Regions from separate parts of the Streptomyces sp. NBC_01116 genome, predicted to be linked through region 2. Evidence: riboswitches for the same ligand, from Rfam matches in the RefSeq annotation. Region 2 holds a riboswitch; each other region holds the start of a gene.
The links. A riboswitch is a leader RNA that binds a small molecule or an ion and turns the genes downstream of it on or off. The one in region 2 is predicted to bind cyclic di-AMP.
Positions count from the first base shown of each region.

Region 1: linked by a shared signal. The riboswitch ahead of OG245_RS23530 (NlpC/P60 family protein) and the one ahead of OG245_RS33650 (peptidoglycan DD-metalloendopeptidase family protein) in region 2 are both predicted to bind cyclic di-AMP.
Region 3: linked by a shared signal. The riboswitch ahead of OG245_RS35525 (transglycosylase SLT domain-containing protein) and the one ahead of OG245_RS33650 (peptidoglycan DD-metalloendopeptidase family protein) in region 2 are both predicted to bind cyclic di-AMP.

Region 1 is NZ_CP108644.1:5,317,747-5,322,866, reverse strand. It holds gene pcrA (DNA helicase PcrA) at 1-1,214, opposite strand, end outside; cyclic di-AMP (ydaO/yuaA leader) riboswitch at 1,484-1,650, shown strand; gene OG245_RS23530 (NlpC/P60 family protein) at 1,649-2,851, shown strand; gene OG245_RS23525 (hypothetical protein) at 2,897-3,250, opposite strand; gene OG245_RS23520 (NlpC/P60 family protein) at 3,507-4,586, shown strand.
Region 2 is NZ_CP108644.1:7,668,542-7,673,661, reverse strand. It holds gene OG245_RS33660 (STM4011 family radical SAM protein) at 1-398, shown strand, start outside; gene OG245_RS33655 (SGNH/GDSL hydrolase family protein) at 411-1,238, opposite strand; gene OG245_RS33650 (peptidoglycan DD-metalloendopeptidase family protein) at 1,400-2,353, opposite strand; cyclic di-AMP (ydaO/yuaA leader) riboswitch at 2,359-2,517, opposite strand; gene OG245_RS33645 (tyrosine-protein phosphatase) at 2,962-3,774, shown strand; gene OG245_RS33640 (DUF6126 family protein) at 3,817-3,990, opposite strand; gene OG245_RS33635 (helix-turn-helix domain-containing protein) at 4,056-4,664, opposite strand; gene OG245_RS33630 (aspartate aminotransferase family protein) at 4,738-5,120, opposite strand, start outside.
Region 3 is NZ_CP108644.1:8,106,577-8,111,696, reverse strand. It holds gene OG245_RS35530 (GMC oxidoreductase) at 1-35, opposite strand, end outside; gene OG245_RS35525 (transglycosylase SLT domain-containing protein) at 192-1,034, opposite strand; cyclic di-AMP (ydaO/yuaA leader) riboswitch at 1,040-1,227, opposite strand; gene OG245_RS35520 (FAD-dependent oxidoreductase) at 1,680-3,071, shown strand; gene OG245_RS35515 (SpoIIE family protein phosphatase) at 3,286-5,120, opposite strand, start outside.

The DNA.
Region 1 (5,120 bases), 2.4 Mb from region 2:
TCGATCTCGTCGGCGACGAACTGCGCCTCGTCGTGCTCGGTGTCGGCGACGTAGCCGGTGATGCGGGCGCCGCTGCCGGCGTTGGTCCAGAGGTTCTTGGGGCGGCGGCTCTCGTTGCGCTCGATGACGGCGTTGGCGGCGGAGAGGATCGTCTGCGTGGAGCGGTAGTTCTGCTCCAGCAGGATCGTCGTCGCGCTCGGGTAGTCCTCCTCGAACTGGAGGATGTTGCGGATGGTCGCGCCCCGGAAGGCGTAGATCGACTGGTCCGCGTCGCCCACCACGCACAGCTCGGCGGGGGCGTCGGCCTCCCCGGCCGGGCCGACCAGCTCCCGTACCAGCGTGTACTGGGCGTGGTTGGTGTCCTGGTACTCGTCGACGAGGACGTGCCGGAAGCGGCGGCGGTAGTGCTCGGCGACGTCCGGGAAGGCCTGGAGCAGGTGGACCGTCGTCATGATGATGTCGTCGAAGTCCAGGGCGTTGGCCTCGCGCAGGCGGGCCTGGTAGAGCGCGTACGCCTGGGCCAGGGTCTTCTCGAAACCGTCCGTCGCCTGCCCGGCGAAGGTCTCCTCGTCGATGAGCTCGTTCTTGAGGTTGGAGACCTTGGCGGTGAAGGACTTCGGCGGGAACTGCTTCGGGTCCAGGTCGAGGTCGCGGCAGACCAGGGCCATCAGGCGCTTGGAGTCGGCGGCGTCGTAGATCGAGAACGACGAGGTGAAGCCGAGCTTCTTCGACTCGCGGCGCAGGATGCGGACGCACGCACTGTGGAAGGTCATGACCCACATGGCGTTGGCGCGGGGGCCGACGAGCTGCTCGACGCGCTCCTTCATCTCGCCCGCGGCCTTGTTGGTGAAGGTGATCGCGAGGATCTGCCCGGGGTGCGTCCCGCGCTCGGCCAGCAGATGGGCGATGCGGTGGGTGAGGACCCGGGTCTTGCCGGAGCCTGCCCCGGCGACGATGAGCAGCGGGGAACCGGCGTGCACGACGGCGGCGCGCTGCTCGGTGTTCAGCCCGTCGAGCAGCGCGGCGGAGTCGATCGCCGGGCGCGGGTGGCCGTCCCGGTAATACCCGTCCCGGGGCGGCGGGGGCGCGTCGTAGACGCCCTCGAAGAGGTCCTCCGGCACCGCTTCGGGCGCGTGGTCCTCGGGAGGCGGCGGGGGGCCGTCCTCCGCGGGCTGGAGGCCGGTCAGGAAACTGTCGTCAAAGAGGCTGCTCATCGCCTCCCGAGTCTAGGCGGCCGGACTGACAACTCTCCGCCGAAGGCGGGAAGGGGCCGCCCGCACCCCACCGTCACCCGTACGCACGGGGACCGGACGTCGACGTTCCGTGAAGGATCGCCCGGTCGGAGGGGGTGCCGGAGCCCCGATCCGGAAAGGTCACGAAAATGTATCGGGCATATCGCTCATCGTCCTTCCCAGCGGCGGGGCCGGTTGGCTAGCGTGCTCGGTCAGGTGACCCGTACCTCCCTGGGGCGAACCACGCCCGACGGGCGCCTCCGCCGAATCCGTCCTGCCACCCGGGCAGTCCGGAACCGGGGACCCACACGCAGCACCGGGGTGAATCGGTCCGTGCCCTCGCATCCGGACCGTAGGACAGCCTTCCGTTCCGTCCGAACCCGACAGCTAACCCGGTAGGCGGTCCACGGAAGGAGATGCCGGTCTTGGCATCGCATCGCAAGCCGCGCACGAAGGTGCGCACCACCACCCCCGCCGTCGGTCTGACGACGGCCGCGCTGGCCTCCGTGACGCTGCTCTCCACGCAGAGCGCCACGGCCGCGCCCGCGGAGCCGAAGCCCGCCATCGAGGAAGTCCAGCAGAAGGTCGACGCCCTGTACCGGCAGGCGGGCACCGCGACCCAGGAGTACAACCGGGCCAAGGCCGCCTCCGCGTCCCAGCGGACGAAGGTCGACACGCTGCTCTCCGACGTGGCGAAGCGGACCGAGAAGATCAACGAGGCACGCAGGGCGCTGGGCTCCTACGCGGCGGCCCAGTACCGCAGCGGCGGCATCGCGCCCACGGCGACGTTCTTCCTGGCGGACGACCCGCAGGGGTACTTCGACCAGAGCCGGCTGATGGACCGGGCGACGGAGCGGCAGCAGAAGGCCGTCTCCGATTTCCGTACGCAGCAGGCCTCGGCGGCGAAGAAGCGCGCGGAGGCGGTGAAGAGCCTGGAGACCCTCACCGAGACGCAGGCCACGCTCGCCTCCAGCAAGAAGGACGTGCAGACCAAGCTCACCGAGGCCCGGGGCCTGCTGTCGAGGCTGACCGCCGAGGAGAAGGCGCGGCTGGCGGAGCTGGAGCGCCGGCAGGAGGCCGAGGCGAAGGAGAAGGCGGCCAGGCTGGCCGCCCGGCAGGCCGCCGAGGCGAAGGAGAGGGCCGAGGCCGAGGAGAAGGCCCGCGAGGAGGCCGCGAAGGAGCCCGGCGGCGGCTCGGGCACGGGTTCCGGTTCCGGTACGGGCACGGACCCCGGCTCCGGCACCGGTTCCGGTACGGGCAGCGGCTATGCCGCCAAGGCGGAGAAGGTGCTGGCCTTCGCCCGCGCGCAGATCGGGAAGCCGTACGTGTGGGGCGCGTCGGGCCCCTCCAGTTACGACTGCTCGGGGCTGACGCAGGCGGCGTGGCGGGAGGCGGGCGTGACCCTGCCCCGGACGACCTGGGACCAGGTGGAGGTCGGGACCCGGGTCGCCACGTCCGACCTGAAGCCGGGCGACCTGGTCTTCTTCTACGACGACATCAGCCATGTGGGCGTCTACAAGGGCGACGGGATGATGATCCACGCACCGAAGCCGGGTGCGAACGTGCGCGAGGAGTCGATCTACTCCATGCCGATCTACGGAAGCGTGCGCCCGGCGTAGTGCGCGTCCGGGGGGCGGCTTCCCGGCGGCCGCCCCCGGAACGTCTCAGGTCCAGACAGTGGCGATGAAGATGTTGGCGGCCGTCAGTCCGCCGACGGCGGCGAACGCGCCCTTGTCCACCGTCTCGTCGTCCCGCTTGACGTAGACGAGGGCGAGGATCACGACCAGCAGCGCGAGCTTGATGCCGATCTTGACGTTGTTCACGGCCTGGTCGTCGGCCTGGTTGAGTCCGACCAGGGCGACGCCGGTGACGAGCATGGTCAGCGCGCCGTGCAGCATGGCGGGGGTGAAGCGGGCGGTGCCCGCTCCCATGGCCTTCATCTGCGTCAGGAAGCCGCCCAGCAGGGAGGCGATGCCGATGATGTGCAGGGCGACGAAGACATTGATGAGTACGTCCATGGCTCCGGAGCCTAACCATGGCCAAGGTTTTACCTTTCAGTGAGGCAAGCCTTCCTTGCGCACCTCCTCCGGAATTGACCGCATTGTCACGCATTGCCCCGATGCACGGAGGTATCAGTGATCAACCAAGGCCACGGAAAGGTCACATCGGGGCAATAGCAGTCATGGCGACTCTTTTCCCGCCACCAGGATTAGCGTCCTTCACGGACCCGCCGGTATCCCCCGGCGGGCAGCCGGCAGGAAGGATGCCGCCCCCGTGGCAGCGCACCGCAGGTCAGCCCACCGAAAACCCAAGCAGCGCCCGCTCACCGGCTCTGCTGCCCGCACCGCCGCCACCCTGGCGCTCGCCGGGGCGGCCACCGCCGGCTCGGTCACCGGAGCGGGCGCGGCCCCCGCCGAACCGGCCCCCACCGCCACGCAGGTCAGGGCGAAGGCCGACCGGCTGTACCACGACGCCGAGGTCGCCACCGAGAAGTACAACGGGGCGAAGGAGAAGGCGGCCACCGCCACCCGCACCGTCGACGCCCTGACCGACGAGGCCGCCCGCCGCACCGCCCGCCTCAACACCGCCCGGCACGCCCTCGGTTCACTGGCCACCGCGCAGTACCGCAGCGGCACCCTGGACCCGGCCCTGCAACTGGCGCTCTCCTCCGACCCCGACGCCTTTCTGCAACGCGCCTCCTACCTCGACCGGGCGGGCGACCGGCAGAGCGGCCTGCTGCACGGCATCCGGCGGCAGGTCTCCCAGATCACCCGCGTCAAGGCCCGCGCCGACCGGGAGACCGAACGCCTCGCGGCCCGCCGCGCCGAGCTGCGCGAACACCGCACCGCGATCCGCGCCAAGCTGGCCGACGCCCGCAGGCTGCTGGACACCCTGACCGCCGACGAGCGCGCCGCGTACGAACGCGGCGCCGACGCCCGGCACGGCGGCGGCCCGGCCCACGCCGACCGCTCGGCCGTTCGCGGCGCTCAGGCCCCAACCGCCGGCTCCCGCGCCGCCCGGGCCATCGCCTTCGCGCACGGCGCGATCGGGAAGCCGTACGTCTGGGGCGCGACGGGCCCGAACGCCTTCGACTGCTCGGGCCTGACCCAGGCGGCCTGGAAGGCGGCGGGCGTGAGCCTGCCGCGCACCACCTACACCCAGATCAACGCCGGGGCCCGGGTCCCCCGCTCCGAACTGGCCCCCGGCGACCTGGTGTTCTTCTACTCCGGGATCAGCCATGTCGGCCTCTACATCGGCGGCGGCCAGATGATCCACGCCCCGCGCCCCGGAGCACCGGTCCGCATCGCGCCCGTCGATCAGATGCCTTTCGCCGGAGCGACCCGGGTGGCATAGTCCGCCGGGCGGGTGCCGGTTCCGAACAGAGATGCCCGGTACGCCCATGTGACACGTTACGAGCGCCGCTCGTACACCGTCACTCGTCGTCCGAGAACCTGCCGATCCGCCACCACCGTGCAGGACGCCCGCAGCGCCGACAGCTTCGCCTCGTCCCGCACCGCCGACAAGAATCAGCAGGGAGAGCCGGTTCAGCAGCGCGCACAGCAGCACCGTGCCACCGTATGCCGCCCATCGGCGCCGTCGGCCAAGGCCAAGGCCACGGCCACAGCCGGAAGCAGGCCGAACGCCAGCCCCGCCGTCAGGCCGACTGCCCGGCCAACCGACGGGCGATGACCGCCACACAGGCCGCCGCGCATGACATGGCCAGCACCGACGGCAGCCGCGGGGTCGTGGTACCGGACCCGAAGCAGGACAGTTGTTCGGAGGAGCTCGCCTCCGCACCTCTTGGCCGAAAGCGCACTCAACTCACCGTTGGCGGTTCACCCGGACCAGGACCCGACAGGAAGCCTGGACAACACGCGGGATCCCCAG
Region 2 (5,120 bases):
CCGACGAGGAGGCGGCGCGGTGGACGGAGCTGGATCCGCTGTTCCCCTACAGCCGTGATCCGCACCGTTCGGCGGGGCTGCCCTGCCGGACGGGCGAGTCGGTGATCTCGGTGGACGGTGACGGCACAGTGCGCCGCTGTCACTTCGTCAAGGCGGAGCTGGGGAATCTCTACGACGGCAGTTACCGCGGGGCGCTCGGCCCGCGGGCCTGTCCGCTCGCCGTGTGCGACTGCCACATCGGCTATGTGCATCTGGAGTCGCTGCCGCTGTACGACGTGTTCGCGGGCGGTGTCCTGGAGCGGATACCGGCGGGACGTCTCCCGGGCGGAGGCACGCCGCCGGACGGACTCGTGGTGCCGAGCCCGTCCCGGCGTGCGCTTCCCCTGCTGGAGCCCTGACCGTCCCGCCGGCTACAGCGGCAGAAGATCCGGGCGCTTCGCCGCGACATGGTCGCCGGAGGACTCTCCGCGCAGCCGTCGGCCGATCCAGGGCACGAGGTACTCGCGGGCCCACTGGATGTTGTCGCGGCGGGCGTCGAAGGGCCTGCGCTGGGCCTGCGGGGGCCAGGGCTGGTCGGGATCGGCGGGCACGTCGTGGCCGAGGACCTGGGCGGCGCGCAGCGCGACGCGGGTGTGGCCCTCGGGCGACAGGTGCAGCCGGTCGTTGTCCCACGCTCGCCGGTCCTGCACGGAACGCAGCGACCACAGGTCCAGCACGGGGCAGTGGTAGCGGTCGGCGATGGCCCGCAGATGGACGTTGTACGTGGCGATCTTGCCGCGCATGTGGCGCAGCACCGGAACGCCCCGGGTGTCGAAGCCGGTGGTGACCATGACCGTGCCGACGGCGTTGCTCAGGTCGGCGACCGCCCGCTCGAAGCGCTCGGCGAGGTCGTCGGGGTCGGTGCCGGGCCGGATGATGTCGTTGCCGCCCGCGCAGAAGCTGACCAGGTCGGGGGCCAGTTCCTTGGCGCGCGGGATCTGCTCCTCGACGATCTGGTCGAGGAGACGTCCTCGTACGGCGAGATTGGCGTAGCGGAAGCCCCCGTGCGGGGAGTCCCCGGGGCCGGCCACCGCGTCGGGGGCCAGGAGCCGGTCGGCGAGGAGCACCGCGAAGCGGTCCGCCCAGCCGAGATACGTCCCGTCGGGGCCGGGGTCGCCGACTCCCTCGGTGAAACTGTCGCCAATCGCCGCGTACGACCCGATGGTGTGCTGCTGGTTTTTTCTCGAATCGTCTGCCACAAGCACTTATCCTGCATCGCGCGATGTGACCTACGCGACCGTAATACGGGGTTGACGGGTGGTGAGATAGACCACCCGGTCAGTTTTTGGTAAAGCCGGAATAAGTGGAGGGGCGGTGCGCCGCCGCGCACCGCCCCTCGATCACTTCTCGCCGTGTCCGGTCAGACGGAGACGCCGTGCTGACGCAGGTACGCGATCGGGTCGACGTCCGAGCCGTAGCCCGGGCCGGTGCGCACCTCGAAGTGCAGGTGCGGGCCGGTGGAGTTGCCGGTGGAGCCGGAGAGGCCGATCTGCTGGCCGCCGGTGACGGTCTGGCCGACGGAGACGTTGAGCGAGGACTGGTGGGCGTACTGGGAGTACATGCCGTCCTCGTGCTGGATGACGACCTCGTTGCCGTAGGAGCCGCTGTTGCCGGCCGAGACCACGGTGCCCGGGCCGATGGCGAGTACGGGGGTGCCGGAGGCGGCCTGGAAGTCCGAGCCGGTGTGGTAGCCGCTGGACCAGCTGGCGCCGGAAGCCCGGTACTGGGTGGTGACGTTGGCGCTGGCCAGCGGGGCGGACCAGCCGGAGCCGGTGGCCTCGGAGGAGCCGGTCCGCGCCGAGCCGCCGGAGCCCTCGGAGTCGTCGGCGGAGACGGTGTCCGCCTTCGGGGCCTCCTTCGGCGCGGCCTTCGGCGCCGGTTCGGCCTTCTTCGGCGCGGCCTTCGGCGCGGCGGACTTCTCGGCCGGGGCGGAGCCCTTGGCGCCGAGGGTCAGCTTCATGCCCGGGTGGATCAGGCCGGGGTTCTCGCCGACGGTGGAGCGGTTGTCCTGGTACAGCTTCTCCCACCCGCCCTTGAGCTGGTGCTCGGCCGCGATCTTCGCCAGGTAGTCGCCGGCGACGACGGCGTACGTCTTCGGGTCCGCCTTCGACGCGGCGGGGGCGGCGGCCGGGGCCGTGTGGGCGGCGGCGACCGAGGCGGCGGGCTTCGCGGCCGGAGCCGCCTGGTCCGCGGCGCTCGCCACGGTGGCGCCGATGAGCGGCAGGACGAGTGCGGCGCCGCCGGTCCCTGCGACGAGGACGCCGCGGGAGATCGGGCCGGACTTCGAACGACGGTGCTTACCCTTTGCGGGCATGGGGCTGGTCCTCTCCGGCGCCTGCGAGGTGAGCTGTCGGGTTCGGGCTGGAGATGCCCGGTCGCGTTGCGGCGACTTCACCCCGAGCCGGTCCGGATCGCTCCGGATCGGCGGCTTACCTGGTTCCCCCGCTCCTGCCACGCGTTGGTGGGTGGGTGCGAATTCCGGGCGGCGGCAGGATTAGGCGGTCCGTCCGGATTGCGGCGACCGTAAACGAGTCAGGACGAGCGGAACAAGCCATCGGTTGCCCACCGGAATCGTCGATTCAATATCGTTCCGGAATTCCCGTCACACTCCGTGGATTACGGATCTTGGATTTCCGTGCGGGCAACGGGAATGCCCCGGGGCGCGCTCGCCACGGACCGTCACGGATATGATCCCGCTCACCTCGGGAATACCATCTCCCCCATTAGCGGGGCATGTTCTGCGAAATGCACCAATACGGACATCGGGCCGGCTTCCCTCCTGACGCCGGGTCAGCGAGGCCGTCCCGACACCGCGCGCCGGGGCGCACGACCGTGATGATTTTCCGTCGAATCGATGTCGTATCGTCACGGGAGCGCCCTCGCCGGCGAGCCGCGCCGACGCCAGAGATCCCAGGAGCCACCGTGACGCAGCAGGTGCCGCAGGTCCCGCCGACAGAGACCGTGCTGACCGGAGTCCGCAACTTCCGCGACGTGGGCGGGCTCCCCACCGCGGACGGTCGGCGCACCGCCTTCGGACGGCTCTACCGGAGCGGCCACCTGGCCCACGCCACCGCCGAGGACGCGGCCTTCCTCGGCGGGCTCGGACTGCACACGGTCTTCGACTTCCGCCACTCCGCCGACCACCGGCTCGACGGGTACGACATCGAGCTGCCCGGTGTCCGCAATGTCAGCATTCCACTCTCGGACCCGGCCGACGGCACCGAGTTCTGGCGGCTGGTGAGCGACGGAAGAATCGAGCAGCTGCGCTCGGTCCTGGCGGACGGCAAGGGCGCCGACCGCATGATCCGGATGTACCGCGCGACGATCGAGGAGCGCACCGCCGAGCACAGCCGGGTGCTGCACTCCCTGGCCGAGGACAGCGTCCCCGCCCTGATGCACTGCGCGGCGGGCAAGGACCGGGCCGGTCTCTCGATCGCGGTCGCCCTGCTGGCGGTCGGCGTCGAGCCGGAGGCGATCGAGGAGGACTACCTCAAGTCCAACGACCTCCACCGCCGCTACGACGTGAAGCGCTCCGAGGAGTCCGGCTCCGGGATGTCGCCCGAGGTGATGGAGCTGCTGGACCCGCTCTTCGGGGCGCGGCCCGCCTACCTCGCGGCGGCCTTCACGACCATCGAGGAGAACTGGGGCACGACGGACCGCTACCTGGCGGAGGGGCTGAAGGTCTCCCCCGGGACCCGGGAGCGGCTGCGCGAGCGCCTGCTCGACCAGGGCTGACCCGGACGGGCAATCCGTCCGGGGCGGAGGGTCGTCCCGCCGTCACTTGCTCCCGGCCACCACGAAGAGCAGGTAGAGGAAGCCCGCGATGACGTGGCCCGCCACCAGGTAGGCGAAGAGCCGGATGATCACACCGCGCGGCATCCGCTTCTCCTGCGGGTCCTCGTTCGGGCGGCGGCCGGGACCGAGCGGGTCGTAGTGTTCGGAATCGGACATGACGGTCCTCTCTGTCGGCCTCGCGGCCGGTGGAGCGAAGGGTGGAGCCGGCCGGGACGGCCGGTTCAGCGCGCGTGGAGGGCGTTGCCGAGGCACAGCTCGGCGGCGGGGCTCTGCAGCAGGGAGTGGACGAAGAGCAGCTCCGCACCGCAGCGGTCGACGGCCGCGATCCGGTGCGGGGTGAGCGAGTCGAAGTGGGCGCTGTCGCCGGGTTCGAGGTCGTGGACGGTGTCGCCGAGCCCGATCCGCAGCCGCCCCTCCAGGACGTACAGCCACTCCTCACCGGGATGCACCCGGACCAGGTCGCCCTGGGCGCCGTACGGAACGCGCACCCGCAGCGCCTGCATCGCGCGGCCGGACCCACCGGCCTGCCGGTACATCCAGCCGTCGGCCTCCGCCCCCTCGAAGCCGCCGCCGCGGACGATCGCGTCCCGTTCGGGCGGTTGCTCGCCGAGCAGCTCGGAGACCGTCGTACCGTAGATACGGGCGAGCCCCAGCAGCATCGGCAGCGAGGGCTGCCTGCGGCCGGTCTCCAGCCGGGAGAGATGGGCCGGGGAGAGTCCGGCCCGGCCGGCGGCGGTCTCCAGGGTGAGACCGCGGTCACGGCGCAGGTCACGCAGTCGGGGCGCGACGCCGGGAAGCTCGTCCGGCACCCCTTCGTCCGGAGTGTTCATGCCTCCATTGGGCCAGGATCTTTCCTCTGAGGCAAATAACTTACCTCAGAGGCAATTCCCGTTCCCGGGCGAGTCAGCGGTTGGCCACGGCCTGCTTGACCAGTGTCCGGCCGAAGTCCCACATCAGTCCGCCGCCGCTGTGCGCGTCGTCCATGACGGACGTGAAGGCGGCCACGAAGCGGTCCACCTCCGCGTCCCCGATGACCAGCGGCGGGATCAGCTTGATCACTTCCAGGTGGTCGCCGGAGACCTGGGTGAGGATGCGGTGCTTCTGGAGCAGCGGCACCACGACCATCTGCGCGAAGAGGCCCTTGCGGGCCGCCTGGAGCATGGTCCAGCGGCTGCGGAGCTTGAGCGAGGCGGGCCGGCCGAACTCGATGCCGATCATCAGCCCGCGCCCGCGGACCTCGTGCAGCAGCTCGTAGCGGTCCACCAGGGCCGCCAGCCGCTCGCGCA
Region 3 (5,120 bases), 440 kb from region 2:
TCGGTCCCGCTATTCGACTTGCTAGCGTCCCTCATGTGACACCCCTCACTCTCGACAGAGTGGAACAGGTTCTACTGTCGATCGCGTGGTAAGTCACTAGAAACCCGGGGGTAACTTGCCGGCGCCGCCCGGCACACCCGAGGGGCCCCGGACCATCAGGTCCGGGGCCCCTCGGGCTCGGTCGCGAAGGATCAGTAGGCGCCGAAGACGTTGTCGATCGAGCCGTACCGGTCCGCGGCGTAGTTGCACGCGGCCGTGATGTTGGCGACCGGGTCGTAGCTGTCGGTCGAGGTGCCGGGCACGTGGTAGGCCTGGAAGGTCGGGTCGATGACCTGGAGCAGCCCCTTGGACGGGGTGCCCTTGACCGCGTTGGAGTCCCAGTTGTTGATCGCGGCCGGGTTGCCCGAGGACTCACGCATGATGTTGCGGTGGATGCCCTCGTAGGTGCCGGGGATGCCCTGCTCGGCCATGACCGCCAGCGACTCCTTGATCCAGCCGTCGAGGTCGTTCGTGTACGTGACGGCCTTTTCGGCGGCCGGAGCGGCCTTCGCCACGGGGGCGGCGTTGATGCGCTCCGAACGGTCGGCACGGTCCGCCTCTCCGCCGCGGGCGGCGGACGGGGAAGCCTTGGCGGCCTTGCCCGCCTTGTCCTCGGAAGGAGCCTCGGCCTTGGTTCCGAGGGTCAGCTCGATACCGGGGTGAATAAGATCGGGATTCTCTCCGATGATCTTCCGGTTGCCTTCGTACAGCTTCTCCCAGCCGCCGCTGACGGAATACTCGCGGGCGATCTTGGAAAGCGTTTCGCCGGCCGCCACGGAATGCTGGGCGGGCGCGGCCTTCTTGGCGGAATTCGCCTGGGCCGCCGAGGCGGGCGCCACGGCCTGCTGCGGCGCGGCGACGGGGGTGGGAGCCGCGAAGGCGCTGGTGGTGCCGATCACCGGGAGGGCGAGAACGGCTCCACCGGCGGTCACCGCGACGAGGCCGCGGCGCAGCGAGATGGACGGGGAACGACGGTGCTTACCCTGTGCGGGCATGGGGGATTTCCTCTCCGGCGCCTGCGAGGTGAGCTGTCGGGTTCAGACGGGAGATGTCTGGCCGCACGCTCGTGCGACTTCACCCCAAGCCGTTCCGGTTACGGATCGGCGACTTACCTGGGTCCCCCGCTCCTGCCGTACGTGAGTGGGTTTCGGATTCCCGGACGGCGGCAGGATTCGGCGTTCCATCCGGATTGACGGTGACCGTAGGCGAGAAAGGCCGAACAGAACAAGCCCCGCATTCCGGATTCCCCTTTCCATGCAAGATCGAAAGGCGTAATTACCGGGTCGGGCCACCCCGTCACGCCGTCAACTTTGTTCGCACAGAAGGGAACCGATGCTTCCGCTTCCGCGTCCGCGCTCCCGGACGTGACGCTCACCACTCGCTCGCGGTGATGGCGAAAACAAGCTCAAGCAAATGCCCCAGGGTTCACGATAAGCCCTACATCGAGCAGAATTCCCAAAAGAACCAAATCGCCCATACCGTCACACGAAAAAGGGCCAATCGGACACTCTAGGCAGGGGCGACCGAAGGGCCCGCGGGGCGATCGCTTACGGTGTGCGGTGGAGACTAGTAAGCCAACCCTTACCTCCGACGTACGCTGTACCTGCCCGCGTTCGCCCGCCCCGAAGGATCACCACGCCATGACACGCCCCGTCCGCGTCGCCATTGTCGGAGCCGGCCCCGCCGGTATCTACGCTGCGGACGCGCTGCTCAAATCCGAGGTCTGCCAGGACCCGGGGGTCTCCATCGACCTCTTCGAGCGCATGCCCGCGCCCTTCGGTCTGATCCGCTACGGCGTGGCCCCCGACCACCCGCGGATCAAGGGCATCGTCAAGGCCCTGCACCAGGTGCTGGACAAGCCGCAGATCCGTCTCTTCGGAAACGTCAGCTACCCGCACGACATCGGCCTGGACGACCTGCGGTCGTTCTACGACGCGGTGATCTTCTCCACCGGCGCCGAGGCCGACCGGGCGCTCGACGTGCCCGGCATCCAGCTGGAGGGCTCCTACGGCGCGGCCGAGTTCGTCTCCTGGTACGACGGGCACCCCGAGGTCCCGCGCACCTGGCCGCTCACCGCGGAGAAGGTCGCCGTGCTCGGCGTCGGCAACGTCGCCCTGGACGTGGCACGCGTCCTGGCCAAGACGGCGGACGAGCTGCTGCCCACCGAGATCCCGGACAACGTCTACCAGGGCCTCAAGGAGAACAAGGCGCTGGAGGTGCACGTGTTCGGGCGGCGTGGCCCCGCACAGGCCAAGTTCAGCCCGATGGAGCTGCGGGAGCTGGACCACTCCCCCAACATCGAGGTCATCGTCAATCCCGAGGACATCGAGTACGACGAGGGCTCCATCGCGACCCGCCGGGAGAACAAGCAGGCCAACATGGTCGCGCAGACCCTGGAGAACTGGGCGATCCGCGACGTCGGCGACCGCCCGCACAAGCTGTTCCTGCACTTCTTCGAGTCCCCGGTCGAGATCCTCGGCGAGGACGGCAAGGTCGTGGCGCTGCGCACCGAGCGCACCGAGCTGGACGGCACCGGCAACGTCCGGGGCACCGGCCGGTTCACCGACTGGGACATGCAGAGCGTCTACCGTGCCGTCGGCTACTACTCGGAGGAGCTGCCCAAGCTCCCCTTCGACGTGGCCTCCGGCACCGTGCCGCACGAGGCGGGCCGCGTCATCGCCGGCGACGAGCACATGAGCTCGGTCTACGTCACCGGTTGGATCAAGCGCGGTCCGATCGGTCTGATCGGGCACACCAAGGGCGACGCCAACGAGACGGTCGCCTGTCTCCTGGAGGACCGTGCCGCCGGGCGGCTGCCCCAGCCGGCAACGCCCGCTCCGGAGGCCGTCGAGGCCTTCCTGGAAGACCGCGGCGTGCGCTTCACCACCTGGGAGGGCTGGCACAAGCTGGACGCCCACGAGCAGGCGCTGGGCGCGGCCCAGGGCCGTGAGCGGGTCAAGGTCGTGGAGCGCGAGGGCATGCTGGAGGCCTCCGGCGCCTTCGCACCGGCGAAGACCCCGGCCGATGCCTGATCAGCGCCTGATCAATGCCTGATCGACAGTACGGCCGCTAGGGCGTGTTTCGAAAGTCCCGCCTGCTCGGCGACGCCTGGCACGCACGCTCGCCGCGTTGTCGGGATCGCCCCGATACATCCAGTATCGGGGCGACCCTCCGCCTTGCGATCGCACGCACCAGACGCCGCCGAGCCCGCCCTCCGGGCGGACTGCGCTACTTTCGAAACACGCCCTAGGGGGCCGGATCCCGTGCGCCCGCCGTGCGCCCCGGGTCCGGCCCCCTGAACGTGCGCCACAGGTCGGGCCCGGGCACTCCGGCCTCCCGGGGCTTCCGGACCGTCCCGGTCCCCGCCCACCGGGCGGCGAGCAGGAGCGCGATGTCGTCGGGGCGGTCGATGGCCTCCCTGGCCTCTCCGATGACCTGGTCGGCCGTCTCGGCCAGGGGAACCGCACCGATGCGTTCGACGGTGGAGCGCAGCCTCTCGATCCCCTCGTCGATGTCCGTCCCCGGGCGCTCGATCAGCCCGTCCGTGAACAGGGCGAGCATCGCGCCCGGTTCGAGCCGCATCTCCGTGACCGGGTAGGACGCCCGCTCGTCGATCCCGAGCACGATGCCGCCGGGCAGGTCCAGCACCTCCGTCCGGCCGTCGGGCCGCCGCAGCACGGGCTGCGGATGCCCCGCGCGTACGGCGCGGGCCACTCCGGTCACCGGGTCCAGCGCGATGTAGCAGCAGCTCGCGAACTGTCCCGGGTCGAGGTCGATGAGCAGCCGGTTGGTGCCGCTGATCACGTCCTGAGGGTCGTAGTTGGTGAGCGCGAACGCCCTCACCGCGCTGCGCAGTTGGCCCATGGTCGCGGCGGCGGCGACGCCGTGGCCCTGTACGTCGCCGATGATCAGGGCGAGTTCACGACCGGTATCGATGACGTCGTACCAGTCGCCGCCCACGTCCATGCCCTGGGTGCCGGAGAGGTAGCGTCCCAGGGTGTCCACCCCGTCCACCTCGGGCAGTCGGTGCGGCAGCAGGGCGTCCTGGAGTCCGCGGGCGAGGGCCGATTCGCTGTCGTAGCGCTGGGCGCGCTTCAGGGCCTGGGCGATGAGTCCGGCCAGTGCCGTCAGGACCGTACGTTCCTCAGGGCTGAAGCCGCGCGGGCGGTCGAAGCCGAGGATGCAGGAGCCGACGGGCCGCCCCGAGGCGATCAGCGGCAGGAACGCGCGCGCTCCGACGTCCGCGTCGATCGGGATGCCGGGATAGGCTTCGGCCAGGCGCTGCATGGATTCGAAGAACATCGGGCGGCCCGTGGTCAGGGTCTCCACCCCGGGAATGCTGACGTCGAGCTCGACCCCTTCGAAGCGGTCGAGGAAGCCCTTGGGGAACCCGGTCTCCCAGGCCAGATGGAGATGGCCCTCGTCCAGCAGGTAGATGGCGAGCTGACGCCCGCCGAACGCGGGGAGCAGCTCCTCCGTGACCACCTCGGAGACCTGACGTGCCGTCACCGCCTCGGTCAGCGCGATGGCGAGGGCCACCGGTCGGTACAGCGCCGAGGAGCGGTCGGCGGTCGAGCCGATGCCCAGGCCGGGCGCGGTGACCGAGCCCGGGGTGTAGTCCGGCCGGTCGGTCCCCTGGAGGACGACGCTCACCCCGTCGTGGCCCGGGTACAGGGACACCGAGAGCCAGTGCGAGGGCGGGCGGCGGGCGAGGAAGTGGACGGGCTCGTCGGCCATCAGGGCTGCCCGGTAGTGGTCCTCGTAGGACTCGTGTCCGAACCACGGCAGGGCCTGCCACACGACATGGCCCACGAGCTCCTCCCTGGAGTGGCCGAGCAGCTCCTCGGCGAGGCCGTTCGCGTAGGTGATCCGGCCCAGCCGGTCGAGGGAGAGGATGCCGCGCGGCAGCCGGTCGGCGGCCTCCGGCACGACGGGTCCCGCGCCGAGGTCGACCAGGAAGCCGCTCAGACGGCTGGCGGACGCGTCGCCGTCCGGGTGGGTCCAGCGGCCGGACAGCTCCAGCAGATGGGACCGGCCGTCGGGGCCGCGCAGCCGCATCCGCCGGACGACCGGCTCGGCCG